4 regions of the Gottfriedia sp. NPDC058432 genome follow, and region 3 is predicted to be linked to each of the others. Evidence: riboswitches for the same ligand, from Rfam matches in the RefSeq annotation. Region 3 holds a riboswitch; each other region holds the start of a gene.
The links. Region 3 has a riboswitch for S-adenosylmethionine ahead of ACFWM3_RS19610 (LLM class flavin-dependent oxidoreductase). Riboswitches for the same ligand answer to the same signal wherever they lie in the genome.
Positions count from the first base shown of each region.

Region 1 (7,575 bases), on a different contig from region 3:
CCCACTTTATCAAGTGTTCCATAAACATGATAGCCGAACTTTTTATAAAAATCTAAAGCCTGAAAGCTCAAAGTATCTACCTTTATGAAGTCACAATTCTTTTCAAGTGCAATTTGTTCAACTTCAAGTAACAATTTGGTTCCATATCCATGTTTACGAATATCTTCATCAATCATAAAAGTATGAATTTCTAACCAATTCCAACAAATCTCACCTAATATTCCGCCACGCACATTACCATTTTCATTCTTAAGAAATATATTAATCTCTTGATATCTGCCCCTTAAATCTTCAGGAAAATGTTTTAAATTAAATTCATACAAACTACTATTAATATAATTTTTATCTTTCTCATTTAAATCTTTAGTTATATGTAGATCCATTTCAACTTTTCTCCTATTCTGTTTCATTCGATTATTAAGTAAATATTACATAATTGTTTTCGCTAAGAAGATTTTACAGTGGTAGCATATTAAATTTTACCATATTCCTCCTTTTTTCTTCTTAAATATTGCATTCTTGTTTAACTATCCATTTACTTTAATAAAAAAGACTCATATTGCCAGTTAATCTTCAACTAACGCACGAATAGTTTAAGTACATATTTCTACAATTTGACTAAAGTAATTTATTAAGTTATGATTTTTTTACTTTTATAGAAAGGCTGAGGATAATGATTCGTCGTTTAAAAAAGTTTAAAAATGTCGCTGTGGTATTAAGCTTCTAAGTAAGTTCTAGAATCTACAATACTTAGAAGCGAGGAAAATAATTATGAATCATCCATTATTTAATCATTGGTCTGAAACAAAGTATTTAAAAGATATAGTGACAAATCCACTCATTGAAGTAGGGGAGTATTCCTATTATTCAGGGTATTATGGTAATCAAAATTTTGAAGATGGCTGTGTAAGATATTTATGGGGTGATGCTAAATCTCAAGAACTTTTCAATCCAATTGAACAGTTTGGTTGGCATCTAGATAAACTCATTATTGGAAATTATGTTTGTATTGCAAGTGGAGTTGTCATTTTAATGGGTGGTAATCATAACCACCATTTAGAATGGATCACTGTTTATCCATTTGTTGAACAAATAGGACAATCTTATGAACCAAAAGGTAACACAGTTATTAAAAGCGATGCCTGGATTGGCATGAACGCTATTATAATGCCTGGTGTTACAATTGGTGAAGGCGCAATCGTTGCAGCAGGTTCTGTGGTATCTAAAAACGTACCTCCATATACAATAGTTGGTGGAAATCCTGCAAAAGAAATAAAGAAACGCTTCACAGATTCAGAGATTAATAAACTAATGAAAATGCGTTGGTTTGATTGGGATAGAGAATTAGTTAAGAGAGCGATACCTCTTTTGTCCAATTCATCCATTGAAAAGTTATATGATTTTTATACCAACAAAGTAAAAGAAAGATAATTAAGTTAGACAAGCACATTCTAAATAGGATGTAGCTTTTTGCATACAATTTTTATTTATTACGCAAAATTGGCAGGTTTACTCTTTATAGCAAACCTGCCAATTTTCCAATAAAAAGATTCACATTTTGTCTGGATAATTGAAAATTTTTGACAAACTATTAGTTGGTTTAGTTATACAAGAATACAACCTAAACGAAAGAACGGCGTGTTCTTGATTAACTCCCTAGTCAAACTCCTTTATTACGTTCTTCTGTGCAACTTAGGTAATTAGCACATTTCTCTTTGAAACACTTGGTTACTGTTCCTGGCTTAAGATTATCTTTAAACTTTTCATAGCAGTAACACACTTCATCGTCCTGTTCAACTCCACTCTTCCGACTAAATACTTTTGGTCCGATATCAGAAGGCTTTAGGTCTTCTATTTTGTTATCTTCTTTATACTTATCTAAACACGACTTACATATACAAGATCTTCTTACCTCTTCTTGTGGTATCTGATTAAATATCTCTCTTGGGAAATACTCATCATTACACCAACAAGTCTTCCCACTTGAGCACTTATTCTCATTACCACACATGGGACAGAGCTTAATTGCCATTATATACCCTCCTCAATTAACAATCTTAGTTACAATTTTTAGCGGACTTTTTAGCAGAAGATTGTAGAAACTCTTCTGCGCATATCATATAAAAGTAATCTTTTAGTGTCAGAGTATTTCTCTAATTAGTCATCTTTTTACAATTGTAGAGATCGTTGCACATCCTCTAAATATTCTATGGGATTTATGATTTGATCTAGTTCAAAAGTGACTTTAATTAAATTCAATTTCTAATTCCATCAATTAATGTTTATATTATTTATGTACTACTGACGAGATATTTTGTCTTCCTATATAACTATTAATTTTTTACTGCTTCAATTCTTCTTTTGAACTCTTCTTTCCCCTCTTCGCTTTCTATATTATTCAGCACCCTCCCAAGATAGCGTACTTCTCTTCTTTATAAACTGCAAACCCCTTAAACAATGCTTTTTCATGTTCCAATCTCTCTTCAATTTGTTTTTAAGGAAAACCTTCTCCAATTTCCCCTTCTTGTTCAGTACGGTCATTTAATTTTTGTACGGAACAGCTTCACCATATCGCTTCCATTTGGAACAATTTATCCTAATTACATAATGATTCTTAATGATAGTCAACAAAAAGCCAATCCCTTCTACAATTAGGAATTGGCTTTTTTGAGTTTTCTCTTATTTTTATATAAATAATACATTAATAATGAATTTAACTTATAACTAGAATAAACATCAAACGAAAATATGTTAAACTGTCTGAAAAAATTCAGTTGATTCGAACCCCCCATTTAATCGAACAAAATTGACCAATCCGTTAAGATTCTCGGAAAGTGTTAAATCATTTGTTTTTGAATTATTGCTACTTTAGCAATATGAGTTTCTTCCTATATAGTAATTCATTTTTACAATAATGTTATTTCTACAAATATTTTCCATTTAAAGTAATGACAATTAATTCATTTTTATTTTTTCTATATAAATAGAATTTCCCGATTCACAAATACGAATATTTCGAAACTCAAAATCTAGATAATAGGGCTTATTATATTTTTTAATAACAACTTAAATTGCAATAATCGCCCACCAAATCTTATATTGATAAAGTGTTAAAATTTTATAAAAATCAGAAAAAATTGCTCTTTTTAACTATTTCCTAGGGAAGAAGTTAACGAATAAATGGTAATCGTTTTTCTCTATTAAATGCAATCAATAAATTACTCTTGCTCCCAACTTTTAAAAGTTTCCTTATAATCGCTAGAAACAATTCCTTTTTCTGTAATAATCGCCGTAATTAATTCATTCGGCGTCACGTCAAACGCTGGGTTTAATACATCGATTCCATCAGGTGCTATTTGAACATTTCCGATATGTGTTACTTCAGTACGATCGCGTTGTTCAATTACAATTTCGCTCCCTGATTCGATTGATAAATCAATTGTTGATAAAGGAGCTGCTACATAAAATGGGATTTGGTAAAAGTTTGCTAAAATCGCTAATTGTAATGTTCCAATTTTATTTGCAGTGTCCCCATTAGCAGTAATGCGATCAGCTCCAACTATAACTGCATCAACTTTTTTATTTTGTAATAAGTAGCCGACCATATTATCTGTCAATAATGTAACTGGGATACCACTTTGGTTCAATTCCCAAGATGTCAGTCTTGCCCCTTGAAATACTGGTCTAGTTTCTGTTGCATAGGCTGAAATTTCCCAACCTTTTTCTTTTGCTAAGTGAAGTGGAGCTAAAGCTGTTCCGTAGCGACTTGTCGCAATACTTCCTGCGTTGCAATGAGTTAATACCGCTGCACCGTCATGTAATAATGTTAAAGCGTTTTCACCGATTTCCTTGCAAGTTGCCTCATCTGCTAAATGTAATTTTATCGCTTCTTCCATGATGATTAATTTAGCTTCTGATACAGTAACTGCTTCTTTACTAGATCCAATTAGTTTTTCAACTGCCCATGCTAAATTTACTGCAGTTGGTCTAGCACTAATTAGTTCATCCGCTAATAATCTTGCTTGTTGATGAAATTCTTCAATTTGTTCAGTTTCAATTTCTCGAACACCTAAATAAAGTCCATACGCAGCTGCTAAACCGATCGCTGGTGCTCCTCTTACTTGTAATTTTACGATTGCTTCACGTACATCTAATAATGTTGTTGCATCTAAATAGTATATTTCAGTTGGTAATTTTGTTTGGTCTAAAATTTTTAAGCTTTCACCGTTCCATTGTAATGATTCAGGTATTTGCTGTAATGTAGTCATCGATTATTACTCCAATCCATTAAGTAAATTTCCAATATTTCTAATAGTAAATCTATTTTTTATACAATAAACTCCGAATTTTAAGACTTTTTTCTTTGCTTCAATTTTTTGATTATGTTCCAGTGCATCAATATCTTCAACATGAGCAAGACCGATACTTCTTCGGATTAATTCACATCCAATAACCCCAATTGCATCCACCCAATATCCTTCTAGTTTTTCTTTAATTAAAGCTTTTTGGTTAAACGGTCTAACACTATGCTCTTCCCATAGGCGAATAAATGTTTCATTAAAAACTTTTTCAATGTTTAAAATGTGTTCAATAATTTCGTCCTTTAGTTCAGTACGACTGAAAAGTTGAAAAAGTAAATTTGCCTGAATTTGCCCTAAATCAAATCCGATTGGTCCGACAAATGCAAATTCCGGGTCAATTATTTTTGTTTCTGTTTCAGATACGAAAATGCTTCCCGTATGTAAATCACCATGTAATAAAGCTTCTTTTTTCGATAAGAAATCTAATTTTAGTTTCGCAACCTCAATTTGTAGATCTTCATCATTCCATAGATTTTGAATTTCATCTGTTAATTCTTCTTCAAAACTATTTGTTTCACTGTTAAAAAATGGGTCCGTGTAAACAAGATTTTCTGTTATATCACATAAGTCAGGATTATTAAAAAGATACTCTAACTCTTTTTTCTTAGCCGGTGAAGTTCCAAAGTCTGAAGTGAAGAATAATGATTTAGCTAAAAATTCTCCAATATGTTCAGCTAAAAACGGATAGCTTTTTTTCTCAATGAAACCTTTTCGTAAAATTTGCAAGTGAGATAGATCCTCCATTACAGTTACAGCTTGATCTTCGTCATGTTCTAAAATTTTTGGTGCATGTAATGGGATTAGCTCATTGTATATTTTTGTCGCATTACTCTCGATCGTCGCTCGCTTTAATGTAAGTGGCCAGCTTTCTCCAACGACTTTTGCGTATGGTAGAGCCTGTTTTATAATTAACCCTTTCTCGCTTCCTACGGGATTAACTTTAAACACTAAATTTAGATTCCCATCCCCGATTTCTATACTTTCACATAGTTCATTTTTAAAATAGCCAAGTTTTTGTAAATAAGTAATTGCAGTTGCTTCTGTTAAAGGTCTATATTCTTTTCGTTCAATGACAGTCACTAAATTCATCCCCCTTGAATTTTGCAAAATAAAAAGCCTCTTTTCCGAGACGAAAAGAGGCAATACTAATTGGCTTTCGTCTCTTATCTACCAGAAAATTTCTTTTCTGTTGGAATTAGCACCGTGCCTTACTGAGCATTTAAGCTCAGGCGTATACAATACGCCCCATTTCACAATGGTATTACGGTCGGTTGCTGGGCATCGTCGGGCCAAATCCCTCCGCCTACTCGAAATAAGAGTTCGCATATTTGATTTTATAATCGTATTTTAGTTTATAAATTTTTAATTTGTCAATCACTTTTTTAAATTTTTTTGTAAATTTCTTCTTTTCTGTCTTCAAAAATAGGGATTGTACCGCGTATTTCATCGACTTTTTTCGGATCAATTTCACCGAATACGATTTCTTCATTCGTGCTACCTTTGGAAATTACTTCTCCCCAAGGGTCAATGATCATTGATCCTCCGCCAAATGTATTCGCTAAATCTTTTCCTACTCGATTACAAGCAACAACATAACACTGATTTTCAATTGCTCTTGCTTTTAACAAGATTTCCCAATGATTCATTCTTTGAATTGGCCATTCAGCGACAAAAAATAAAACTTTTGCACCTTTTTGAGAATGAGCTCCAATCCATTCAGGAAAACGCAAATCATAGCAAACAAAACCTGCAGCTGTTAATCCCTCGATTTCAAAAAGACCGTCTGTTTCCCCTGATTGAAGATAGTGATGCTCGTTCATTAACTGGAACAAATGAACTTTATCATAAGATTTTACTAATTCACCAGTATTGCTAATAACAATTAACGTATTCGTTACCCCATTTTCTCTTGCAATTGGGAACGAACCAGCAATCAATATTACATTATTTGATTTTGCAATCGACTGAAGTTCAGAAATAATCGCTTCTTGTTCACCTGTGTGCAAGCCAATCTCTTCCAAACAATAGCCTGTTGTCCATAACTCTGGTAATACGATAACCTGAACATTTTCTTTAACAGCTTCGTTTATTTGAGTTTTCATTTTCTCTAAATTAGACTTTGATTTACCTAAAATAACGTCAGATTGAATACACGCAATTTTAATCACAATTTATTCACCCTATTCTAAATTTTATAGACATTTTTAAATCGAGCATATATGATGGTGAAAGTTATTGCAACAATCGTTCCTGAAAATCATTCGATTAAGTAACGATTTAATCAACTTAAATTAATTATATTTTTGGAGTGATTAACTTGAATCATAGTAAACTATTAAACAATTTACCTAAACAATTTTTTGCTTCACTAGTCCAAAAAGTGAATCAGTCAATTAGTAATGGTCACGATGTCATTAATCTTGGTCAAGGAAATCCAGATCAGCCAACACCCGACCATATTATAAAAGCATTACAAAAGTCTGTTGAAAACCCTTTAACTCATCGTTATTCTCCGTTTAGAGGGATGAGCTCTCTAAAAAATGCTGTTGTAGAATTTTATAAACGAGAGTATGATGTTGATTTAGACCCAGAGGAAGAAGTAGCCATATTATTCGGTGGAAAAGCTGGATTAGTTGAGCTACCACTTTGTTTATGTGACGCTGGAGATACAATTTTAGTTCCAGATCCAGGCTATCCAGACTATTTATCTGGTATATCTCTTTCAAAAACAGTACCATACATGCTTCCATTACTTGAACAAAATCAATTTTTACCAGATTATAAATTAATTCCTCAGGATGTTTTGGATGCTAGTAAAATATTATTTATCAATTATCCAAATAATCCCACTGGCGCTATCGCAACAGAAGAATTTTTTAAAGAAACAGTTAAGCTTGCAAGAAATAATCAAATTACAGTTTGTCATGATTTTGCTTATGGCGCATTTGGTTTTGACGGCAAAAAACCTTTAAGTTTTCTTCAAACGCCAGGAGCAAAGGAATGCGGGATTGAAATTTATACCCTCTCTAAAACTTATAATATGGCTGGTTGGAGAATCGGTTTTGCAGTTGGAAATAAAGAGGTTATTTCAGCAATTAATCTATTACAGGATCATCTTTACGTTAGCATCTTCCCTGCTGTTCAAGAAGCTGCCGCTGTTGCGCTTACAGAATCTCAAGAAAGTGTAAAACAACTATTAGCACTTTATGAAGAG
Region 1 is NZ_JBHXLC010000020.1:42,688-50,262, reverse strand. Features, by position in the region: gene ACFWM3_RS18070 (GNAT family N-acetyltransferase) at 1-383, opposite strand, end outside; gene ACFWM3_RS18065 (CatB-related O-acetyltransferase) at 772-1,431, shown strand; gene ACFWM3_RS18060 (cysteine-rich CWC family protein) at 1,661-2,032, opposite strand; gene mtnA (S-methyl-5-thioribose-1-phosphate isomerase) at 3,219-4,268, opposite strand; gene mtnK (S-methyl-5-thioribose kinase) at 4,275-5,450, opposite strand; SAM riboswitch class I at 5,522-5,680, opposite strand; gene ACFWM3_RS18045 (carbon-nitrogen family hydrolase) at 5,744-6,526, opposite strand; gene ACFWM3_RS18040 (pyridoxal phosphate-dependent aminotransferase) at 6,670-7,575, shown strand, end outside.
Region 1: it holds a riboswitch for S-adenosylmethionine, as region 3 does, so the genes downstream of both, mtnK (S-methyl-5-thioribose kinase) here and ACFWM3_RS19610 (LLM class flavin-dependent oxidoreductase) in region 3, are expected to answer to the same signal.

Region 2 (7,575 bases), on a different contig from region 3:
ACAGCTGTTATTAAACAGAAAAGAAAGAATGCGTTTGTTACAAAATGGAGGTAAGCTTCAATTTTTAGAGGAAACAAAACACATTCGTGAAAGTGAATGGACAATTGCACCTATTCCAGAGGATTTACAAGATCGAAGAGTAGAGATAACGGGACCAGTTGATCGAAAAATGATTATTAATGCATTGAATTCTGATGCGTTTGTTTTCATGGCTGATTTTGAAGATGCTACTTCTCCAACTTGGGAAAATATAATTTCTGGTCAGGTTAATTTAAGAGATGCTGTGAATCGAACAATTTCACTTCATTCAAAAGGAAAAACATATAAGTTAAAAGAGAAGCCAGCTGTACTATTAGTTCGACCAAGAGGTTGGCATTTAGAAGAAAAACATATCACTGTAAATGGTGAAAATATGTCTGGTAGCTTAGTAGATTTTGGACTTTATTTCTTTCATAATGCGAAACAAGCAATTAAAAATGGCTCAGGACCTTATTTTTATTTACCAAAAATGGAAAGTTATTTGGAAGCAAGATTATGGAATGATGTTTTTTTATTTGCTCAAAAAGAATTGAATATACCTGTTGGAACGATTAAAGCAACTGTATTAATCGAAACAATTGCTGCTTCATTTGAAATGGATGAAATACTTTATGAATTAAAGGAGCATTCAGCGGGATTTAATTGTGGCAGATGGGATTATATTTTTAGTTTTATAAAAATGATGCGATACGACAAATCAATTATTTTACCTGATCGTTCTGTTGTGACGATGGAAGTACCTTTTATGCGTTCATATTCTCAAAAAGTTATTCAAACTTGCCATCGTAGAAATGCTCCTGCAATTGGAGGAATGGCAGCTCAAATTCCAATTAAAGATGATAAAGAGCGAAATGAAGTTGCATTTGAAAAAGTAAGAAAAGATAAAGAGCGTGAAGCAAAGGATGGACACGATGGTACTTGGGTAGCTCATCCTGGTTTAGTAGCTGTAGCTCTTGAACAGTTTAATCGATTTATGCCAACACCAAACCAGATTCATAGAAAACGTGAGGATGTTAATGTAACTGAAGCGGATCTTTTAGAGATTCCAAGTGGTGTTATTACTGAACAAGGTCTCAGAACAAATATAACAGTTGCGATTCAATATATTGAAGCATGGATAAGTGGTCGAGGCGCGGTGCCGCTATACAACTTAATGGAGGATGCTGCGACTGCTGAAATTTCGCGTGCACAAATTTGGCAATGGGTGCGTCATGAAAAAGGCGTTTTAGAGGATGGTACAAACATTACTTTACAATTAGTGGATTCATTAAAACATGAAGAAATGATGAAGCTTCAACTAGAAATAGGGAAAGAACAATTTGAAGCAAAACGATTTAGTGAAGCAATTGAATTATTTAATGAGTTAATTAGCAATGATGAATTTGCTGACTTTCTGACTTTAAAAGGATATAACTTTTTATAAAATTAGGAGGAATTGAATATGACGAAAAATCGTGAAAAGCGTATTGCTGAATTACAAGAAAGCTGGGAGCTTGATTCTAGATGGAATGGCATTACAAGAACATACACTGCTGAAGACGTAATTAAATTAAGAGGATCAATCGATATTGAACAAACATTAGCAAAAAAAGGTGCAGAAAAGTTATGGAAGCTTTTAAATGAAGAAAGCTATGTAAATGCACTAGGAGCATTAACTGGAAATCAGGCAATTCAACAAGTTAAAGCAGGTTTGAAGGCTATTTATTTAAGTGGTTGGCAAGTAGCTGCTGATGCGAATCTTTCTGGTCAAATGTATCCAGATCAAAGCTTATATCCGGCAAATTCTGTACCAGCAGTTGTAAAACGAATTAACCAGGCTTTCCAACGTGCAGATCAAATTCAATTTGTTGAAGGTGGAGAAGAAATCGACTACTTCGCACCGATTATGGCGGATGCAGAGGCTGGCTTCGGTGGACAATTAAATGTATTTGAATTAATGAAAAGCATGATTGAAGCAGGAGCTGCAGGTGTACATTTTGAAGATCAATTGTCTTCGGAGAAAAAATGTGGCCATTTAGGTGGGAAAGTATTATTACCAACACAAACGGCGGTTCGTAATTTAATCTCTGCTCGTTTAGCAGCGGATGTAATGGGAGTTCCTACCCTTATTGTTGCACGAACTGATGCAGATGCAGCAGATTTAATTACAAGTGATATTGATCCAGTCGACCAACAATTTATTACAGGTGAAAGAACACCTGAAGGCTTTTATCGTACGAAAGCCGGGTTAGATCAAGCAATTGCTCGTGGTCTTGCTTATGCACCGTATGCAGACTTAGTTTGGTGTGAGACGTCAGAGCCAAACTTAGAAGATGCAAAACGTTTTGCAGATGCTATACATGCAAAATTCCCAGGTAAATTACTAGCTTATAACTGCTCACCTTCATTTAACTGGAAGAAGAAACTTGATGACGAAACAATTGAAACATTCCAACAACAAATTGCAGCAATGGGCTATAAATTCCAATTCGTTACCCTTGCTGGTTTCCATGCATTAAACTTTGGTATGTTTGAATTAGCTAGAAACTACAAAGATCGAGGAATGGGAGCATATTCAGAACTTCAACAAGCTGAATTTGCAAGCGAACAATATGGCTATACTGCGACAAGACACCAACGCGAAGTTGGAACAGGATATTTTGATCAAGTAGCTCAAATTATTACTGGAGGAACTTCTTCAACAACAGCTCTTAAAGGTTCTACTGAAGAACAACAATTTTCATCTAATTAACTAGTAAAAAACCACTTTTTTTAAATGTGAAAAAGGTGGTTTTTCTATTGGGTTTTATCCTAAAATTTAGTAAACAATGACACTTTTGTTAAAGTATTTAAAAAATGATATTACAAATAAAGATTTATGATATTATTTCTCTAACATCAATGTTGCTACTATACTTCATGTTAAAATTTTTTATCTGAACTTGTTAAACTTAATTGTTGGCCTTTAATTTAATTATTTAATTAAGGAAGAGGGAGCGTCAATTAAAGCCAATAAGTTTAACATTTCATAATACTAATAACAGAAGGAGTTGTAAGGATGAATCATGTGAAAGGACAAGTTAAAGTATTAAATGAGTACGAGATTAATAAGTCGACAATGGCAATCATTCCAGAATTCACGGTCGATTTAGTTGTGATTTCAAAGGTATATGAAACAGATGATAGTTTTTATGTTTTAATGAAACCGATTGAAATTATTGAAAGAAGCTGTGCTTATTTCGGGAGTAGTTACCGGGGTAGGCGTGAAGGAACTAAACAAATGATTTCCATCACCCATAAACCACCAATAGCGATCAGCTCAATGAATCAAATTTTCTTTTTCCCCACTTCATCTTCTTTAAAAGTAGAATGCTCTTGGATCTCCTACAATCATGTTGCTAATTTCAGAGGCGGTAAATACAATCGATCAGTGGTTGAATTTTTTAACGGCGTTGAACTTCCATTAGAAATATCTCGTGGATCATTTGAAAACCAACTATACCGAACTGCACATCTAAGAGCTATTTATGAAGACCGACTCAACCCTGAAAATACCCAACAAAAATCTTACAAATTAATCCCTGATAACGAAATTACATCATATATAAAAGGAATATCCATACACGAAAAATAAAAATGAAAGATTAAAAATTTAACTACTTTAACATTTAGTGAAGTAGTTTTTTTATGGGGATTATTTGGAAATTATATTTATGAAAATTAGTCCTTTTAATTCTTAATTAGTAGGATCTATTAAAGTAGATTGTTGAAATCTTATTCAATATAATGGCAGTTTAGTTGCATAAGAAATGATAAAATAGTAAGTCAATAATTAATAATTTTTTAAAAAAACAGAATTATATTGACAATTATCGAATGGATTGATATGGTTATAAAAAAAATATTTCTTATCCAGAGAGGTGGAGGGACTGGCCCTTTGAAGCCTCAGCAACAGGTCTGCTTAAGTAGACACTGTGCTAATTCCAGCGGGTGTTAACCTGATAGATGAGAGCTTTCGTTTTTATTTGTCAGTAGCGCACTCTTTTTTAGAGTGCGTTTTTGTTTTTTCTGGATAGTAACTAAAGGAGAGTTTAAATGGGGAACAAAAATGGGCAAGAATTTCAAAGGAACATGCAAGCACGTCATTTAGTCATGCTATCACTTGGTGGGGTGATTGGAACTGGCTTATTCTTAAGCTCGGGCTACACTATTCAACAAGCTGGCCCGTTTGGAACAATACTATCCTATCTGATTGGTGCGCTAGTGGTTTATCTAGTTATGCTATGTTTAGGAGAGCTTTCCGTACATATGCCTGAAACGGGCTCATTTCACAGTTATGCAGTTAAATACATTGGACCGGGTACAGGGTATACAGTAGCCTGGTTGTATTGGTTAACTTGGACTGTTGCTTTAGGTTCTGAATTTACAGCCGCAGGATTACTTATGAAGCGATGGTTTCCATCGATTAATGTTTGGATATGGAGTGCTATTTTTGCCATTTTGATCTTTGTATTAAATGTCATGACTGTTAAATTTTTCGCCGAATCCGAATTTTGGTTTTCATCGATAAAGGTTATAGCTATTGTGATTTTTATTGTTTTAGGAGCAGCGGCAATGCTAGGGTTTCTTCCGATGAGTCATTCAAAAGCAGCGCCATTATTTTCTAATTTTACAAGTGGAGGTTTATTTCCTCATGGTGCTACGGGAATTATAATGACCATGCTTGCGGTTAATTTTGCTTTTTCAGGAACAGAATTAATAGGCATTGCAGCTGGAGAAACCGCGAACCCGGAAAAAATGATACCGAAGGCCATTCGAACTACTCTGTGGAGATTGATCATCTTTTTTGTAGGAACGATTTTTGTTTTATCTGCGTTATTGCCTATTTCCGATGCTGGTGTATTAGAGAGCCCTTTTGTTGCAGTTCTAGAACGAATTGGGGTGCCATATTCAGCTGACGTAATGAATTTCGTTATCTTAACAGCTATTTTATCTGCGGCAAACTCAGGCCTTTATGCCTCTTCTAGAATGCTTTGGTCGCTTGCTAATAAGAATACGATATCTCCGATTTTTGGAAAAATGACGAAGCAAGGTGTTCCAATCAACGCCGTCATTTTCAGCATGGTGGGTGGAGCTTTGGCTTTGCTCTCAAGTATTGTGGCACCAGATACTGTCTATATCGTACTTGTTTCCATTTCCGGTCTAGCAGTAGTTGTAGTTTGGATGAGTATTAGTGCTTCCCAGTTCCTATTTCGCAGACAATTTTTGAAAGAAGGAAATTCTGAAAAGGACTTGATTTATCGCACACCACTGTATCCATTAGTACCAATTGCTTCTTTTATCCTTTGTCTGGCATCGTGTATTGGAATTGCATTCGATCCAACACAGAGAATTGCCTTATATTGCGGCATACCGTTTATTTTGTTTTGCTATGGAAGTTATTATCTAACAAAAAATTTAAAAAAGAGGGGCGTAGATTATGTCGAACAAAGTCAATCCAATTGATGCTATTTTATCCCAACATTCCATTATGCTTCTTGACGGAGCATTAGCTACAGAATTGGAGGCGCATGGATGTAATTTGGACGATCCCCTTTGGTCGGCACGTGTGTTACTAGAAAATCCGGAACTTATTTATCAGGTTCATTCGGACTATTTTCGTGCTGGTGCGGACTGTGCCATAACAGCAAGCTATCAAGCTACTATTAGTGGTTTTTCCGCGCGTGGAATACAAGAACAGGAAGCTTTGGAATTAATTAAGAAAACGGTGTTACTTGCAAGAAGGGCAAGAGATGATTTTTGGAAGGAAAATAAGCAAACGAATAGGCCTAAACCATTGGTTGTTGCATCGGTTGGGCCGTACGGGGCTTACCTTGCAGATGGTTCAGAGTATGTAGGCAACTATGGTGTGACAGATAAAACATTAGCAGACTTTCACCGTTCGAGAATGTCAGCGTTAATTGAAGCAGGTGCAGATCTATTGGCATTTGAAACGATTCCTTCTTTGCAAGAAGCAAGAGTATTAGATACATTATTACGTGAGTTTCCAAAAACATTTGCGTGGCTTTCCTTTTCGTTAAAAAATGAGAAAGAGATTAGTGAAGGTATAAAACTCGTAGAGTGTGCACGAGTTTTTGAGAAAAGTGAACAAATTGTAGCGATAGGCATCAATTGTGCGCCAGTAACCGTTGTGACTGGTGCAATACAAGAGTTGAGGGCAAACACCAAAAAACCGATTATTGTTTATCCAAATTCTGGTGAAACTTATAATCCAGAAACAAAAACATGGCATGGTCATGAACAATGTAACGTGTTGGATATTCAATCTGAAGAATGGTACCAAGCAGGTGCACGTTTAATAGGTGGATGCTGCAGAACGACACCTTATCACATTGAGGAGATATCGAACAAGTGGCGTTCTTCCGAGTATTGAACCAATTGAAGGTGAAGGGGATATTCGTAATTAAAGTTAACGAATAAGTTCATTTAGTTATTCAAAAAATAGTTCATATTTCTGAAAGTTATTCAACTAACGCGTTCTTTAGTTGTACAACGTGATCGACGATTTTGTCGATCTTTTTTCAAGATCTTAATCTAACAGACCCAATAAGAAAAACTATATAAATTAACATGAAATTTGTTTTCATCTATATTAATCTTTGGTGTTTCTGGAATGAAGATTTAAATACTTCTTATGTATAGAGTTATTTTGATTTATTGATTTTAAATGTAGTATTTTATTCCTGTTTTTAAATTCTTTTTACTTTATTTGCTCCGTAATCGTGGCTTTATTTGAATTTTTTTTAAAACTTTTACTAAATCTTTTAAGAAATTACTTATTTAATTGACAACTACTTTTCCATTTAGTGAAGTAGTTTTTTTATTTATTCAAAGAATAGTTTATTAGAATTACATTAAGCATCATTAGGAACAAATTAGTAAAAAAATAATTATAAGATGAACAGTCAAATTATTACAAAAAATACTAGTTAGAATCATTTATTATTATTGAATAAATAGTTATATGTGATAATGTTAACAGTAAGGATATCTATTTAGAAATACGGCTTAAGGAGAGATTCATATTTAAATGAACGTTTTTGACTTAAAGGCTTTTTTTACAGAAGAACATTTTTTACATCTCATTCAACAGTACAAAGACTATGGTCCATTAGTTGGAATATCAATCCCTTTTATTGAAGCAATTTGTCCAATTTTACCTTTAGTCATTTTTGTATTTGCTAATGCTGCAGCATTTGGGCCTTTATTAGGTTTTTTATATTCATGGATTGGTTCTTGCTTAGGTTCCATTTTACTATTCTATGTTGTTAGAAAATTTGGTCAGAAACGATTTTTTTCATTTGTAAGTAAGCATAAGAAAGTAGAATCTTCAATAGGGTGGATTGAAAAAAGGGGATTTGGCCCGATTTTTATTATGTTTGCATTTCCGTTTTCACCATCTTTTTTAATAAATATTGTAGCTGGTCTGTCACGTATTAAAATATCACAATTTCTAATCGCATTAGTACTTGGAAAGTTTACTATGATTGCCATGAT
Region 2 is NZ_JBHXLC010000006.1:55,462-63,036, forward strand. Features, by position in the region: gene aceB (malate synthase A) at 1-1,462, shown strand, start outside; gene aceA (isocitrate lyase) at 1,481-2,770, shown strand; gene ACFWM3_RS08100 (competence protein ComK) at 3,077-3,652, shown strand; SAM riboswitch class I at 3,924-4,030, shown strand; gene mmuP (S-methylmethionine permease) at 4,114-5,523, shown strand; gene mmuM (homocysteine S-methyltransferase) at 5,498-6,451, shown strand; gene ACFWM3_RS08115 (TVP38/TMEM64 family protein) at 7,109-7,575, shown strand, end outside.
Region 2: it holds a riboswitch for S-adenosylmethionine, as region 3 does, so the genes downstream of both, mmuP (S-methylmethionine permease) here and ACFWM3_RS19610 (LLM class flavin-dependent oxidoreductase) in region 3, are expected to answer to the same signal.

Region 3 (7,575 bases):
GCAAAAGTTACAATAAGTGTCGACGTTCAAATTAATGATGTCGGAATGAGAAGGAAAACTTATCCTTATTAGGAGGTTGTCTATTTAGACAACCTTTTCTAGTTCAAAAATCAACAATTAAATAAAACATAGCCTTTAAATTTAATTTCTTACTCCTTTTATTAAAAATAAAAATCCCAAAAAAAGATTTGGTATTCCCTTTTAAAAATCTATCTCCTTGCATTGTTATGATGAGGTTTTATTAATAGATCTCTACTAGTCATAACGGACATAGTATCACACTAAGAATTTATTTCTTATATCCAAGAAATTTGTAGATATTTCCCGGGAATTTGTAAAAAATTGATATAAAATCCAATATCCAAAGTATTATTTTAAGCTGAAATAAACATATATCAGTTGAATTTTCATTCTACTGGTGAGTAAGAGTTCATTATCATAATAATCTAACTACCCAATTAACTTATATCTCTAAAAATCCGATACCGATCGGATATCGCATAGTGATACATTCGTTCAGTTATATGTTACTTTTTTTATTTCAAAGGACATCTGCTGTATCGTTCAGAGACTTTTTTGTATCGCGTACGAATTTTTCCTATTAAAAAGACTTTTAAATTAATTGCTATTTGTATCGGCCAACGATACGAAACAAAAAGGCCGATACATCCTTGTGGAAGTATCGACCTGAAAGTACTTATTAAAGTGTTCATTTTCAAAAGTTTTAATCAAATTTTTACAAGATTAGCAAAAAAAAATTTTAATAGATCCTTTATTTTCTAAATAAAGAGAAAAGCCATCCCCATTTTTCTTTAGGCTTCTGTATCACAACTTCTAAACGTTTATTAAAATTATCCTGTGATTGCCACTCTATTCTCTGTTCTTCTCGGATGTTTTGTATTTCTTCTTGTAAAAAATCCATTTTTTGTTTTTCTTGTTCCAGTAATGTCTCGTATTGGATTTTTTGTTGTTCGGCTAATTTTTCAATTTTGGTATTAGTTTTGTTGGATGAATTTCCAATATTTGCACTTATATCATGATGGTCTTGTTGAAGCCTTGAAACTGCCGTTTTAAGTTCTGACATATCATTTTTCAATTGAACATTCATTTCACGTGCAGCTGCGAGTTCACTGACTAAAAACCTTAAAAACTCTTTTAATTGATTTGGGTCATGTGGTAAATTTTCATATGTATCGGATATCGCAATTTGTGTTTCATCGAAACCTTCTAATCTTTCTTTTTGTTGAAATACGAGGTCTTTTGCAGTATCTTCCAGGGGCTTTTCTGAATCGCGTAACGCTATAAGCACTCTAATATCAGATTGAACAAATATACGCCGATCTCCATCTTTCAAGAACTCATATCCATTTCGCTCTAAGATTTGGCCATACTTTCGAACAGTAGGTGCTGCAATACCCAGTTCTTCTGCTACTTCCTTGGAAGAAAAAGCTCGTTCATTCGGTTGTATATCACTTCGCATAACAGACCTCCTTTTTAACAAATATGAAGGATTTTTCGGCATATTGCAACATATATCACTGTGATACAAAAAAAACATGTGATGATTTCCTACTTCTATCGTTTTTTAGTGTAGCGCTCTTACAAAACCATTTTCCAATTAAAAGGTTGGAAACGGCAAAAGTTACAGTACAAGTAAGTCTTAGAAAAGCAATATGCACGATATATATACTAATTCATCCTTTATAATCTAGAGCTTTTGATAGTGAAAGCACCTAAAAAATCCCCTTTTCACACTTAAGGAAAATAGGGGATCAACACATTATACTAAAATTGACATTAATTAGCGCCTAAAGCACCAACTACCGGATGTGGAACATAAGGCTCTTGCAAATACGCAACTTCTTCAGTCGACAATTTAACTGACAAAGCCCCCACTGAATCTTCAAGATGAGATGTTTTAGTAGCTCCAATTATAGGCGCACTAACTGGTTCTTTCTGCAGTAACCAAGCAAGAGCAATATTTGATTTTGTTACTCCATGTTTTTCAGCAATCTCTGCAACTCGCTCCACAACAAGTCTGTCTGTATTTTCAGTTGCACCATATTTAGATTTTTGAGTTTCATCAGTTTCAGATCTTAACGTCGTATTTGACCAATCACGTGTCAATCTTCCTGATGCAAGTGGGCTATATGGAATTACGCCGATTTTTTCTTCCTTACAAAGAGGCAGCATCTCCCTTTCCTCTTCACGATATATGAGGTTGAGATGATTTTGCATTGAGACAAATTTGGTCCATCCATTTTTCTCTGCAACATGTAAAGCCTTCAAAAACTGCCAAGCATACATAGCGGAAGCACCGATATACCTTACCTTACCAGCCTTCACTAAATCATGAAGTGCCTCCATTGTTTCTTCGATTGGTGTGTTATAATCCCAACGATGGATTTGATATAAATCCACATAATCTGTTCCGAGGCGTTTAAGACTTTTATCAATTTCACTCATAATATGCTTGCGGGAAAGTCCGGAACCATTCGGACCTTTGTGCATAGGGAAATAAACCTTCGTAGCTAGTACTATTTCATCTCGATTGGCATAATCTTTTAAAGCTCTACCAACAAATTCTTCACTAGTACCATCTGAATAGACATTCGCCGTATCAAAAAAGTTGATACCTAGGTCTAGTGCTTTTTTAATAATTGTACGGCTGCTCTCCTCATCGATTACCCATGGATGGATCCAACGTTTTGCATCTCCAAATCCCATACAGCCAAGGCAAAGTCTAGATATTTCTAATCCTGTATTCCCAAGCTTTGTATATTCCATTTTAATTTCCTCACTTTCAAAAATATGTAATCTATTAATCTTATAAAACTATACTTGGACTACATCACTAAAATTATGATTGATAATCTCAACTAATTTAAATTCCCTCTTCTCATATTCAAACTTCAAAATGCAACAATTTCCAATTCGATTTTGTTGTGTGATAGAGCTTTTGTGTTCCCAGTACCTCATAAAATTTCTCAATGCTGCTCCGTGTGAAACAGCTAATACCACTTCATTATCTTCATCCATTATTTTTTGACATGTAGTAGCAATTCGTTGTTGCAATTCTTTTTGGTCTTCTCCGCCAAACTTAACAAAAAAGTCACCATAAGGTAGTGGTGGATTTAAATCTTCACTTTCACCTTCAAACGTTCCAAAATTCCATTCTTTTAATCCTTTTAATCTTGTATACGGTAATTCTGTCACGATTTCTAACGTATCACTCGCTCTTTCTGATGTAGAACAATAGGCATGATCGAAAATAATATTTTGTTCTTTAAAATACTTTGCAGCAGCCTCCGCTTGTTTAATTCCTAATTCTGTTAGAGGTGAATCACACCAACCTTGAATCTTCCTTCTTTTATTAAATAATGTTTGACCATGTCTCATTAAATAAAAAGTCTTTTTCATTTGTATCCCCCTTTTGAATCTTAAAAGCATATTTTAAAAATCAAGTGGTACGAAATCATTTGACCTTTTTTAGTCTCAAAACTTAATAACAACTTACAATCCTATATTATCAATATATTAATTTTAATCGTTAGCATATTCCTCTCAAATAATTGCCTATTACTCTTAGTTCAAGAAAAAATTTAATAAACTAAACATAAAAAAGCCCAAACCTTTGTTGCGTGTAGGTCTGAGCTTTTTACCGTTATTCTAAATAGATTTTCTTAAGCCGTTACTGTTGTAGTGTATTTTTCTTCCAAAGTCTTCTTTAAAAATGAAGCTAATTCGAGCATTCCGAATTTTCCAGCTTTTTCTTCTGCATCTGAGTTATAGTTGGTATTTGTATTGATATCATACGTAAAAATTGTACCTTCAGCATTTCTGATAAATTCGATTCCGGCAACTTGGACATTATTTTTAGCTAGAACCTCTTTATATTTCTCAATAATTTCGTCCTCAAAGCCTTCAATGATTTGGAACTTAGGTTTCTCTTCTACTTCTTCTCCTACTGGGCAGAATAAATCACCAATTTGGCACGCATCAGCTGGGCAAAGTTCAAAACCTTCCGAAGTATCAACTTTAACTGCATAAACAAAGTTTCCTCCTACAAATTCACAACGAGTGATGTAGCTTTCAGGGGATTGAATGTATTCCTGAATCAGTGTAATTCCATCAACTGGTTCTTCAAAGGTAGGTCCTTCCACATAAGCTTTTAAAGCTTCGATACTATGAAATAGTTGAACCCCTAACCCTTTACCAGCACGATTATGTTTCGTAATAAATGACTGTCCAGCAAAGTTTTTAGCTGCCTTAATAATGTTTTGTTTTCCAACTGCTGCGATCGTTTTAGGAGTCTTCACAGCATACTTGTTTAGCTCTAAATATTGTAAAACCTTACTAACTTCTAGCTTCAAGGCATTCGTTCCATTCAACACCGTACGACCATGTGCTTCAAGCCAAGCTAATACTTGACCAGTAAACTCGGCTGCAAAACGATGATCACGTGTATGAGAGGACGCACTCATTCGGCTATAAAAGATCCCTTCTGGTGGTGCAGTTGATAAATCTACCGTACCTTCGTCTAAATGCCATTCCTCATAAGGAACTCCAAGCTCCTCTAATCTTTTTGTTAAATGCACAGTCCACTCACTATTTTCATGAATTACGTATACTTTGCTCATCTTTAAATCCCCTTTCTAGTTCTTTATTAAACTACGTTTTTGTTCTACTAATGGCATAACTTGTTTTGAAAAGCGTTCCATTTCCTCAAGTTGAGGTGAAAATTGTAATAATAATAAGTCTAGGCCAGCTTCTTCATATTGTAAAATTCGTTCTGCAATTTGCTCTGGTGTTCCTACTAGATTTGGTCTAAGACCACGATTTGAAACTGAGTAATCTTGTAATTGGATTTGTTGTTCTAATTGTGATTTTGTAGTGAAGTCTTTAAAGCCTGCATACCCGCTTGAATCTTTCACAGTCGTAATTTTTTCTAGCTCAGCCAAAGCCTCTTCTTCTGTATCTCTACAAATAATATAAGCGGCCATACCGAAAGAACTTAATGGTGCATTTCCTGTTTGTTCACGGCGCACCTTCATATCTGTTACTTTCTGATTAATTTCTTCAACTGTTCCACCGTGCATCACATATGCGTCGCACTTTTCTACAATCGTTTGCTTTCCTTTTTCACTTTCTCCGCCTGCATATAGAATCGGATTTGGTCTTTGAACTGGTTTTGGAGCAAGCTTTGTATCCTTTAAGTCGTAATATTTACCTGAATAATTGAACGTTTCTTCTGTCCATAAGCCTTTAAGAACATCAATAAACTCCTCTGTCCGAGCATAACGCTCATCATGTTCTGTAAAAATACCGCCATATTGACGAGCTTCTTCTGCCCACCATGCAGAAACGACGTTTAGCGTAAAACGGCCGTTACTGATTTGATCAATATTAGCAGCCATTTTTGCTGTTACTGCAGGATTATGAAAACCTGGACGAATCGCAGTCATAATTTCGATTTTTTCCGTCACTGTAGCAAGTGCCGCTGCTGTTGACCAAGCTTCAAGTGAATCATGCTCCGGACCTTTAATATCGTTTAAATATAATTCAGCTATTAAAGTAGTCGAGTATCCCCATCTTTCAGCTGATTGAATAACCTCTTTAGCATATTCAAATGTTGGTGGCATTCTTTCGTCATCCACATTACGTAACCATCCTCCAAAAATCGGTAACCAAAAACCATATTTCATTTCTATTCTCTCCTTTATCATTAAAATTGTCTAGTTTTCGCATTGGTTAAGTTGGGTTTATATATAGTGAAATTCAGTTTTGTTTAACCTTCCGCGTAAATAAATAAAAAAAGAAAAAAGCCTCTTTCATTCAGAAAGAGGCATCGGAAACAATTGTTTTCGACTTATCTATCAGAATGATTTCATTCTGCAGGAAGTGGCACCGTTCCTAAATAAGGAGGTTGCCGGACGTCATAGGGCCTGATCCCTCGGTCACTCTCGATAAGTTTGAATTATGTAATTTCTTTAACTGAATCATAAATCCTAGTAAACAGATTGTCAATAAGGGAAATTAAACATCTTTATTGAGATAGCGCTTTCTTCGTTGTATTTATTAGAAAAAATAAAATTTTATAATTATTTAATTGAAATTAAATCGAATTTAATACATAGTACCAGTTCCCTTTAGTTTCACTTCTGATTTTACTCGAAATTCAATTTTTGGATAAATTTCTTCCCACTTATTTATTTCTTTTTTTGTCACTCCGTATTTTGCTTGATAGTTTAACCCAAGTCCAAGTGGATCAACATTTAATTCCTGTAGACGTTCTAGAAATTTTTTTGTTCTTGAGCTCATAATGATTGATGCTTTTTTCTCATACTCTTTCAATTCTCTATTTTGATGTAGTGTCTTATTAGATTCCTCAATAAATCCTTTTACCTTTATATGAACGTCTAGATATGGCTTTTTATTTTTAGGCATAACAATTTTCATGTCAGTTTTCGTATTTTCAGCACTTATGTAAAATTGATTTTTTCCTTTTCCAACATTAATTAATGTTGTTACTTTGGGATTTAAGAGCTCATTAAGCATCCTTGTTTCATCACGATTTAATACTGCTTTAAATTTTGTTCCTTTAAAAACTGCGGAAGTATTAATTTTAAAGGAACTATCGAACGGTTCAATAATAGGTAAATATGGATCTATACCGTTTTCTATCAATCGCATATAATAATCATTAAGTATCTCTGACATTACATATGGTGACCTATTTGATTCTTCATTAAAAGCTAACACAACAGCGTTACCCGCTAATCTCTCTGATTTAACCCTCCATGATAAAGCTTCTTTTGCAGTAGGTTCTCCTACAGCTACATAAGCAACACCTTGAATATCTGGCCGTTTAATAAACCACTTCATCAAATCAATTTGGTTTTCAACTAGTAGCTCTTTATCGATAACGATTACCCTACATTGAGCAAAATCTAATTTTTTATCTACTAAAGATTGGATTATTCTAATGGCCTCAGAAACTGAAGTTGATTTTTGAGAAATAATTTGAAAATTAGACTTTCCCGCTCCAATTTGTGCTGATGGGATGGCTAATTTCACTGACACAAGGTAGACGCCATTTTCATCTGTATGATCGATTCCTATCGCTACGACAAAAAAACGTTTATCAACATCGAGTAATTGGCAACCAGACATAAAACTTAATTCCATAATTAACAACAACGTTAAAATACGGTTCATGCTCTTTGCCTCCGTGATAAGAAAAAAATTAACACTACTAATATGCCTTCAGCAGGAAAACGGATATTTTGCCATATTTTAATCAGATCAAATAATTCTCTTTCGTTCGTAAATGTCTGCAGTGTCATCGTAACGGCTCCAAAAAATAGAAAGATCATATATCCATAAAATTTCCTTTTTTTAGCGGGTTTCAAATTATAATTAAAAAACATTCCTTCAAATAGTTTTAAACCAACATGCCATGTTAATATGCTAAATAATAGTGACAACAAAAGGAATATATAAAGCATCAAATATAGCACTCTTTCGATAAACCCATATTCCATTCTTAGAGAATCAGTTATGAAGACCCAAGGA
Region 3 is NZ_JBHXLC010000024.1:26,413-33,987, reverse strand. Features, by position in the region: gene ACFWM3_RS19635 (Ger(x)C family spore germination protein) at 1-72, shown strand, start outside; gene ACFWM3_RS19630 (hypothetical protein) at 773-1,480, opposite strand; gene ACFWM3_RS19625 (aldo/keto reductase) at 1,798-2,787, opposite strand; gene ACFWM3_RS19620 (histidine phosphatase family protein) at 2,836-3,420, opposite strand; gene ACFWM3_RS19615 (ATP-grasp domain-containing protein) at 3,684-4,640, opposite strand; gene ACFWM3_RS19610 (LLM class flavin-dependent oxidoreductase) at 4,656-5,705, opposite strand; SAM riboswitch class I at 5,867-5,973, opposite strand; gene ACFWM3_RS19605 (Ger(x)C family spore germination protein) at 6,127-7,218, opposite strand; gene ACFWM3_RS19600 (GerAB/ArcD/ProY family transporter) at 7,215-7,575, opposite strand, start outside.

Region 4 (7,575 bases), on a different contig from region 3:
TAGCTTTAAAAGGACATTATTATAAGCTATACATGGCGCAATATAGCTTCATTAATGATGGAGCATAATTGATCTGTGTTATTTAGATTGGGGCTGCCTCAAAAGTTAGGTTAACTGACGAATGAGCAGTCCTTTTTTTATTGAAAAATGTACTTGTGCTAAGGATGGGGGTATCTAAACGGCTTTTTTTCGTTTGCAATTGATCTAATTGAACTTTATTAAATATTTCTGCAGGCTCTTATCAAGTTTTTATTAGATACAAGCCATATTGCAAGTTTTTCATTTGAAATGATCTGCTTTTGTATGTTTTTTTAGGGGATAATACCTTAACTGGTATGGGTACTTTTTAAATTAAATTGCGATTCTTAGGGTTTTAATTGCCGTTTCGCCAATTTTAATTGCGATACTCAGATTTTATTTGCAGTCCACTGTTTAATTGCAAGATTTCTACATTTAATTGCGACTCTCTATGACTTATTTGCAGCCGAGCTTATTTGTCACAATTTTTGTGATTTACAGTTAGGACAACCATTTTTATGCCGAAAATTTTAAATTAGAACTTTGGAAATGAATTATTACGAATTCTTAATATAAGAATTAATTCTATGAATCTTGAAAAGTCAACTTAATATAAGTAGATAAAATATCTTCATTTTCTAATTTTTTCTAATGTTAAAATAATAGTGAATTAATATTTTTGTGAAAATGGAGGTTAAGTATGAAACTTAGTTATGAAATTAATTTGGATGATTATATTGAATTTAATTTACATCATTTAAAACACTCAAAAACTGTTCAAAAGTCGTTAATAAATCAACGAATTGCTGTGAGTTTAATCTATTTAGTAATACCATTTTTAATTTCCTTTCTTTTCAAACAACCACTATTTGGTTATTTACTTGCCTTTTCGTTAGCAGCCATTGCTTGGTTCATTTATTTTCCAAAGTATTTCTACCGTTCATCAAAAAACAAAATGATTAAGCATTTAACTGAAAAGAACGATCAATCAATTTTCGGGGAACATTCTCTAAAAGTAGATGAGAATGGGATCAAAGAAATTACACAATCAAGTGTTCATGAAATAAAGTGGGATGATATAGTTGAAATAAAAGGCACGAAGAATTACTTTTATATTTACTTTACAAGTATGCAAGCCATTGTAGTGCCACTAGAAGCAATAAAGGATGACGTGGAGAGATTATTACAATTTTACAGAAAATATAATATTCAAGTTTTATATTGCTAGTTGAATAGTGCATCCTGATCTCTAAAAGTTCAAGTTAGTTTAACTTGAACTTTTTTATTGTTACCGTTCATTCTTAATCAAGAAAGAAGAATTATGATAAAATGTAAAAAAAGGAGGGTACTCACTTGGAGAATTGTATAAAGGTATCAGTTCGAACGCTAGTTGAGTATGCTCATACAGCGGGAAGTATCAATGTAACATATAAAAGTTCGGTTTCATTAATTGAAGGAACAAAGGCACACCAAAAAATCCAAAGAGAATATGGTGAACAGGATGTAAAAGAACGATCTATATCCGGCAACATTACATTGGATCAGTTGGTGTTTCAGATAGAAGGCCGTTGTGATGGATTATTATTTAATGATGGTCAATATATAATAGAAGAAATTAAATCAACAATGAAGGATTTAAATGAAATAAATGAAAATTCATATCCTGTTCATTGGGCTCAAGCAAAAGTTTATGGATATTTTATTTGTGAAGAATTACAACTTGAAAAAATTACACTTAGACTTACATATATTAATATTTTAACCGAGCAAAAAATAAGCTTCGACCTCTTATTTACAAAAGATGAATTAACAAATTACTTATACAAAATGCTGGAAATTTATTATCCTTTTGCAAAATGGAAATACGATCATATTGAAACAAGGAATCAGACAATAAAAGAATTAAATTTTCCCTTTCCTTCTTTTAGAAAAGGTCAAAGAAAGTTAGCAGGTGCGGTATATCAAACAATTCAAGAAGGTAATAATTTATTTGCGGTAGCCCCAACCGGAATTGGCAAAACGGTTTCGACTATTTTTCCGACAGTTAAAAGTATTGGTGAGAATAGTATAAATCGAATGTTTTACTTAACTTCTAAGACGATTACTAGGACTGTTGCTGAAGAAGCATTTAAGCTAATGACAGATGAAGGACTTTGTATAAAGTGTACGACGATTACAGCAAAAGATAAAATCTGTTTTAAAGAAGAGACGATGTGTCAAAAGGATTATTGTGAATTTGCTAATGGTTATTATGACCGAATAAATGATGCTGTTCTTGATATTCTTTCATCGGAAAAATCGTTAACTAGGGAGAAAATAGAAGAATATGCCCGCAAACATACAGTATGTCCATTTGAATACTCTTTAGATTTATTAAATTCTTCCGATGCGATTATTTGCGATGTAAATTATATTTTTGATCCTAGAGTTTCGTTAAAACGATTATTTGATGAACATAAACGAAGTTCGGTTTTATTAATTGATGAAGCTCATAATCTTGTTGATCGTGCAAGAGAAATGTATTCTGCGAGTCTATTCAAATCTAAATTTTTAGAGTTGAAAAATAGATATAAAAATTTAAAAGATGAACTTTATGACATAATAAATGAAATAAATAAGCGATTTATTGAATTAAGAAAAAAATGGAAGGACGTTGTAACCCCAGTTTCAAAGGAAATAGATGGTGATTTACTAGAACTTCTACATACATTCAATGAAATCGTAGAAATAAAATTACAGGAAATGGAAGAGGACGAAAATAAACAAATTCTACTTGATACATATTTTGAGTCACTTAACTTCGTCAAAATTGCGGAGTTTTTTGATGAAAATTATGTATGCTACTATGAACTATATAAAAGTGAAGTACATTTAAAGTTATTTTGCCTTGATCCTTCTAAAGTAGTGAATGACGTCATAAAAAGATTTCGCTCTACAATTTATTTTTCGGCTACTTTAACGCCAATACAATATTTTCAAGATATGCTTGGTGATCAAAGTCGAGATTATACAATTTCAATCGATTCTCCTTTTCATAGAGAACAACTGGAAGTAACAATTGATCCTCTTTCAACTCGATACCAAGATCGTGAAAGAAATTTAGAAAGATTAATTGATTCTGTCTATAAAGAAATTACGAAAAGAAAAGGTAATTATTTAGTTTTTTATCCGTCATATCAATATTTAATTCAAAGTGTTGATTTATTTAAAGAGAAAAACCCTAACATAAAGACAATCGTTCAAGAAAATGGTATGTCTGAAATTGAACGAGAGGAGTTCCTTTTACAGTTTGATAGTCTAAATGAGGAAACTTTGGTTGGGTTTGCTGTATTAGGTGGAATATTCTCTGAAGGGATCGATTTAAAGGGGGATCGCTTAAACGGTGTCGTAGTAGTGGGTGTAGGATTGCCACAGATTTGTTTAGAAAGAAATATTTTAAAGGAGCATTTTAATTCGGTTGGAAAAAATGGGTATTATTATGCATATGTCTTTCCAGGTATGAATAAAGTAATGCAAGCGGGTGGAAGAGTTATCCGTTCTGAATCAGATGAAGGGACTTTATTACTAATTGATGATCGATATAAGAGTTCACTTTATCAAAGTTTATTACCTGAAGAATGGAAGTAAGAGTTAATTATTAAATAATTCAAAAAAAACGATTGATAATTATCAGAGTTTTTAATATACTAACAATATAATTTAATAATCTTATCAAGAGCGGTGGAGGGACTGGCCCGACGAAACCCGGCAACTCTAGTAAATACTAGAAAGTGCTAAATCCTGCAGGTGAAAAACCTGGAAGATAAGAGCGATATGTTTATTTTCAGACATAACCACTTCTTATTTTTTAGGAAGTGGTTTTTTTATTTGACTAAAATGGGGGATTTATAATGACTAACACAAAAGAGGCTTTAAACACGAATAAAAAATCGATTGAAACGGTAGCTGTTCATGGTAGCAAAGGGTATGATCCATTAACTGGTGCAATTAGTTATCCAATTTATCAATCAGCTACATTTAAGCATGCAGGTCTACATCAGTCAACTGGATATGATTATGCAAGATTACAAAATCCAACACGAGAAGAAGTCGAAAATACTGTTGCAAAATTAGAAAGTGCAAATTATGGCGTTGCATTCGCAACAGGAAATGCAGCAGTTACTGCAGTATTAAGCTTATTTAAAAAGGGTGATCACCTAATTGTTTCAGATGATTTATATGGTGGTACATATCGCTTATTCGAAGAAATTTATTCGCCATATGGACTTGAGCATAATTTTGTTGATACGACTGAAATTGAACATATTCTTGATGCACTTAAACCGAACACAAAAGGAATTTTTATTGAGACACCTTCAAATCCAATGATGAAAGTAACTGATTTAAAAAGAGTAGTAGAGATTGCAAAAAAACGAGATATTATTGTAATTGTCGATAATACATTTTTAACTCCTTATTTCTTTAGACCAATTGAATTAGGGGCAGATGTAGTTGTTCATAGTGGAACAAAGTATTTAGGTGGCCATAATGATACACTAGCTGGCTTCGTCGTAACGAATTCAGAATATACAAATGAACGAATTCGCTATTATCAAAAATCAACAGGTGCAACATTAGCTCCATTTGACTCTTGGTTAATCTTAAGAGGAATTAAAACATTGCATTTACGCATGGAATACAGTCAAAAAAATGCGATTGTACTTGCGAAGTTTTTAGAAAATCATCCAAATGTTACTGAAGTATATTATGTAGGATTACCAACGCATAAAGGGTATTCAATTATTAAAGAACAGGCAACTGGATTTGGTGCAATGATTTCATTTAAAGTGAAGGATTTAAGTTTAGTAGAACAGGTTTTAGGAAGCGTAAAAGTCATTACATTCGCAGAAAGTTTAGGTGGAGTCGAATCGTTAATTACGTATCCACATACACAAACTCATTCAGAGATGCCAGAGGAATTTAAAAGAAAGCTTGGTCTAGATGACCATACATTACGTTTATCAGTGGGAATTGAACATATTGATGATTTATTAAATGACTTAGAAAATGCATTGGGGTGATGAGCATGCAATTTGGAACGAAACTAATTCATAACGGAAATGAAATTGATCAGGCAACAGGTGCATTAAGTATACCAATTTATCAGACATCAACGTTTCATCAATTTGATATAGAGAATTTTGGGAAGTACGACTATGCGAGAAGTGGAAATCCAACAAGAGAAGCGTTAGAAAATACAATTGCAAAATTAGAAAATGGTGTACGTGGCTTTGCGTTTTCATCAGGAATGGCCGCAATCTCATCTGTATTATCTTTGTTTTCAGCAGGAGATCATATTGTCATTTGTGAAGATGTTTATGGGGGAACATTTAGAATAGCAACAAAAGTTTTAAATCGTTTCGGAATCGATTTTACTTTCGTCGACGCATCTAATTTAGAAGAGATTAAAGCCGGAATAAAGCCAAATACAAAAGGACTTTATTTAGAAACACCGTCTAATCCTCTTTTGAAAATTACTGATTTAAGTAGTGCTATTAAAATAGCAAAAGAAAATGACATCCTTGTCATTGTAGATAATAGTTTTTTATCACCATATTTACAAAGACCATTAGACTTAGGAGCTGATATTGTCGTTCATAGTGCAACAAAGTTTATTGCAGGTCATAGCGATGTAATTGGAGGATTAGCGGTCGTAAATTCAGAAGAACTTGCAAGTGATTTATACACAATCCAAAATTCATTCGGAGCTATTTTAGGTCCACAAGACTGTTGGCTAACATTAAGAGGATTAAAGACCCTAAAAGTTCGTATGGATGCATATGAACAAACTGCATCAAAATTAGCAAACTGGCTTTTAGAACAAGAAGAAGTTGAGGATGTTTATTACCCAGGACTAAAAGATCATCCTGGTCACGATGTTCATTTTGAGCAGGCTACTGGAGGAGGAGCAGTCCTTTCATTTACACTAAAAACGATTGAACAAACGACAAGTTTCCTTCAATCAGTCGAAAACGTTGCAGTTGCAGTTTCACTTGGTGGAGTTGAGACGATTGTTTCATATCCTGTAAAGATGTCCCATGCTGCAATACCGCTCGATGTTCGTGAACGATTAGGGGTTAAAGATACATTAATAAGGGTATCCGTTGGTTTAGAAGATATAGAAGACTTGATTGCAAGCTTCCAAAAAGCATTAAAAGCAGGTGCAAGAGTATAGTGAAAGGAATAGGGAAATTGAATAAATAAAATTGGGTTTGGCCGAATAGAATTGAAAAACGAACAATAATTAGATGCAAACGGTAGAATGTCCGTTCAATTCGAGAAAAGCATAAATCCCACAATGGAAGCATATTTCCTTGTGGGATTAATTTATTTTATATTTTTTGATTTTGCTTACTTTTTTATTTAGTGTAGAAGACTAAGAAAGGAATATTTCCCCATCACCAATTTCCTCTTGAATTACCTCAGCTGCACCAATAAGTGCCAATGCGTTCCCAACTATTTGAACTGAATCAGAAAGAACAATTCTTCTTTGTAACTCAAGTAAATCTATTTTTTCTGAAGTGAACAATTGCTTAGAAACGAAAAAAGCTACGGATAATTGACCGGCAGTACCAATCCACATTCCCGATATGATATCTCTTTTCCCTTGAAAGATTGGATCTTTGTCGATGGAATATAATTTTGATAATGTAATCGTTTCGTATAATTGTGCAACTGCCTTAACCCACGATGCGGCAACAATTTGTCTTTCAAGACTTGCTGATAAACTGTCATGTTCTATATTAATTTTCTTATTTTGATCTTGACCTTCCTTTTCCTTCAAATTTTCTTCTAGCATCTTTTCCAACTCCAATATAGAAAAACTGTTATTTATATAACTATTCAAGTTGGTGTGATTGTGTTTCTATCTAATAGGGGATTTTGGTGTTTCAATAATTAACTTTTCGTTAAATTAGGATGAATGTCAATTTAATTAATATCTAAGTTTGAATTGTCTGATATTGAATAAAAAATCTAATTGACAGATGTTTATTTCTAATGTAAAGGTTTCACTTTGGTAATAAACGAATATTTTTTTAAAAAAGCACAAAAAATGTTCGTGTTTTTACTTGAAACGCAATCATATTGATGGTATTCTAGTTTAGGTTGATCAAATGAAATAATTTAAACCTTATTTGGAGGTATATATAGATGTATGATGTTATCGTTGTTGGAGCAGGACCTGCTGGAATCTTTACTTGTTATGAATTAACTTTAAAAATGCCTAATGCTAAAGTACTACTTGTTGATAAAGGACATGATATATTCGCAAGACATTGCCCAATTTTACAAAAGAAAATTGAAAAATGTCCGCCTGCTGCAGGTAAAAAAGATTTTTCAGGTTGCTTACCAGCTTGCTCAATTACAAATGGTTTTGGTGGTGCTGGAGCATATTCAGATGGGAAATTTAATATTACAAGCGAATTTGGTGGATGGATGACAGATTACTTATCAGATTCACAAGTAGTTGAATTAATCAAATACGTTGATGAAATTAATTTAGAACATGGTGCAACT
Region 4 is NZ_JBHXLC010000003.1:21,432-29,006, reverse strand. Features, by position in the region: gene ACFWM3_RS04290 (ABC transporter ATP-binding protein) at 1-68, shown strand, start outside; gene ACFWM3_RS04285 (YcxB family protein) at 719-1,246, shown strand; gene ACFWM3_RS04280 (ATP-dependent DNA helicase) at 1,372-3,645, shown strand; SAM riboswitch class I at 3,724-3,827, shown strand; gene ACFWM3_RS04275 (trans-sulfuration enzyme family protein) at 3,909-5,078, shown strand; gene ACFWM3_RS04270 (trans-sulfuration enzyme family protein) at 5,084-6,232, shown strand; gene ACFWM3_RS04265 (hypothetical protein) at 6,434-6,856, opposite strand; gene ACFWM3_RS04260 (NAD(P)/FAD-dependent oxidoreductase) at 7,210-7,575, shown strand, end outside.
Region 4: it holds a riboswitch for S-adenosylmethionine, as region 3 does, so the genes downstream of both, ACFWM3_RS04275 (trans-sulfuration enzyme family protein) here and ACFWM3_RS19610 (LLM class flavin-dependent oxidoreductase) in region 3, are expected to answer to the same signal.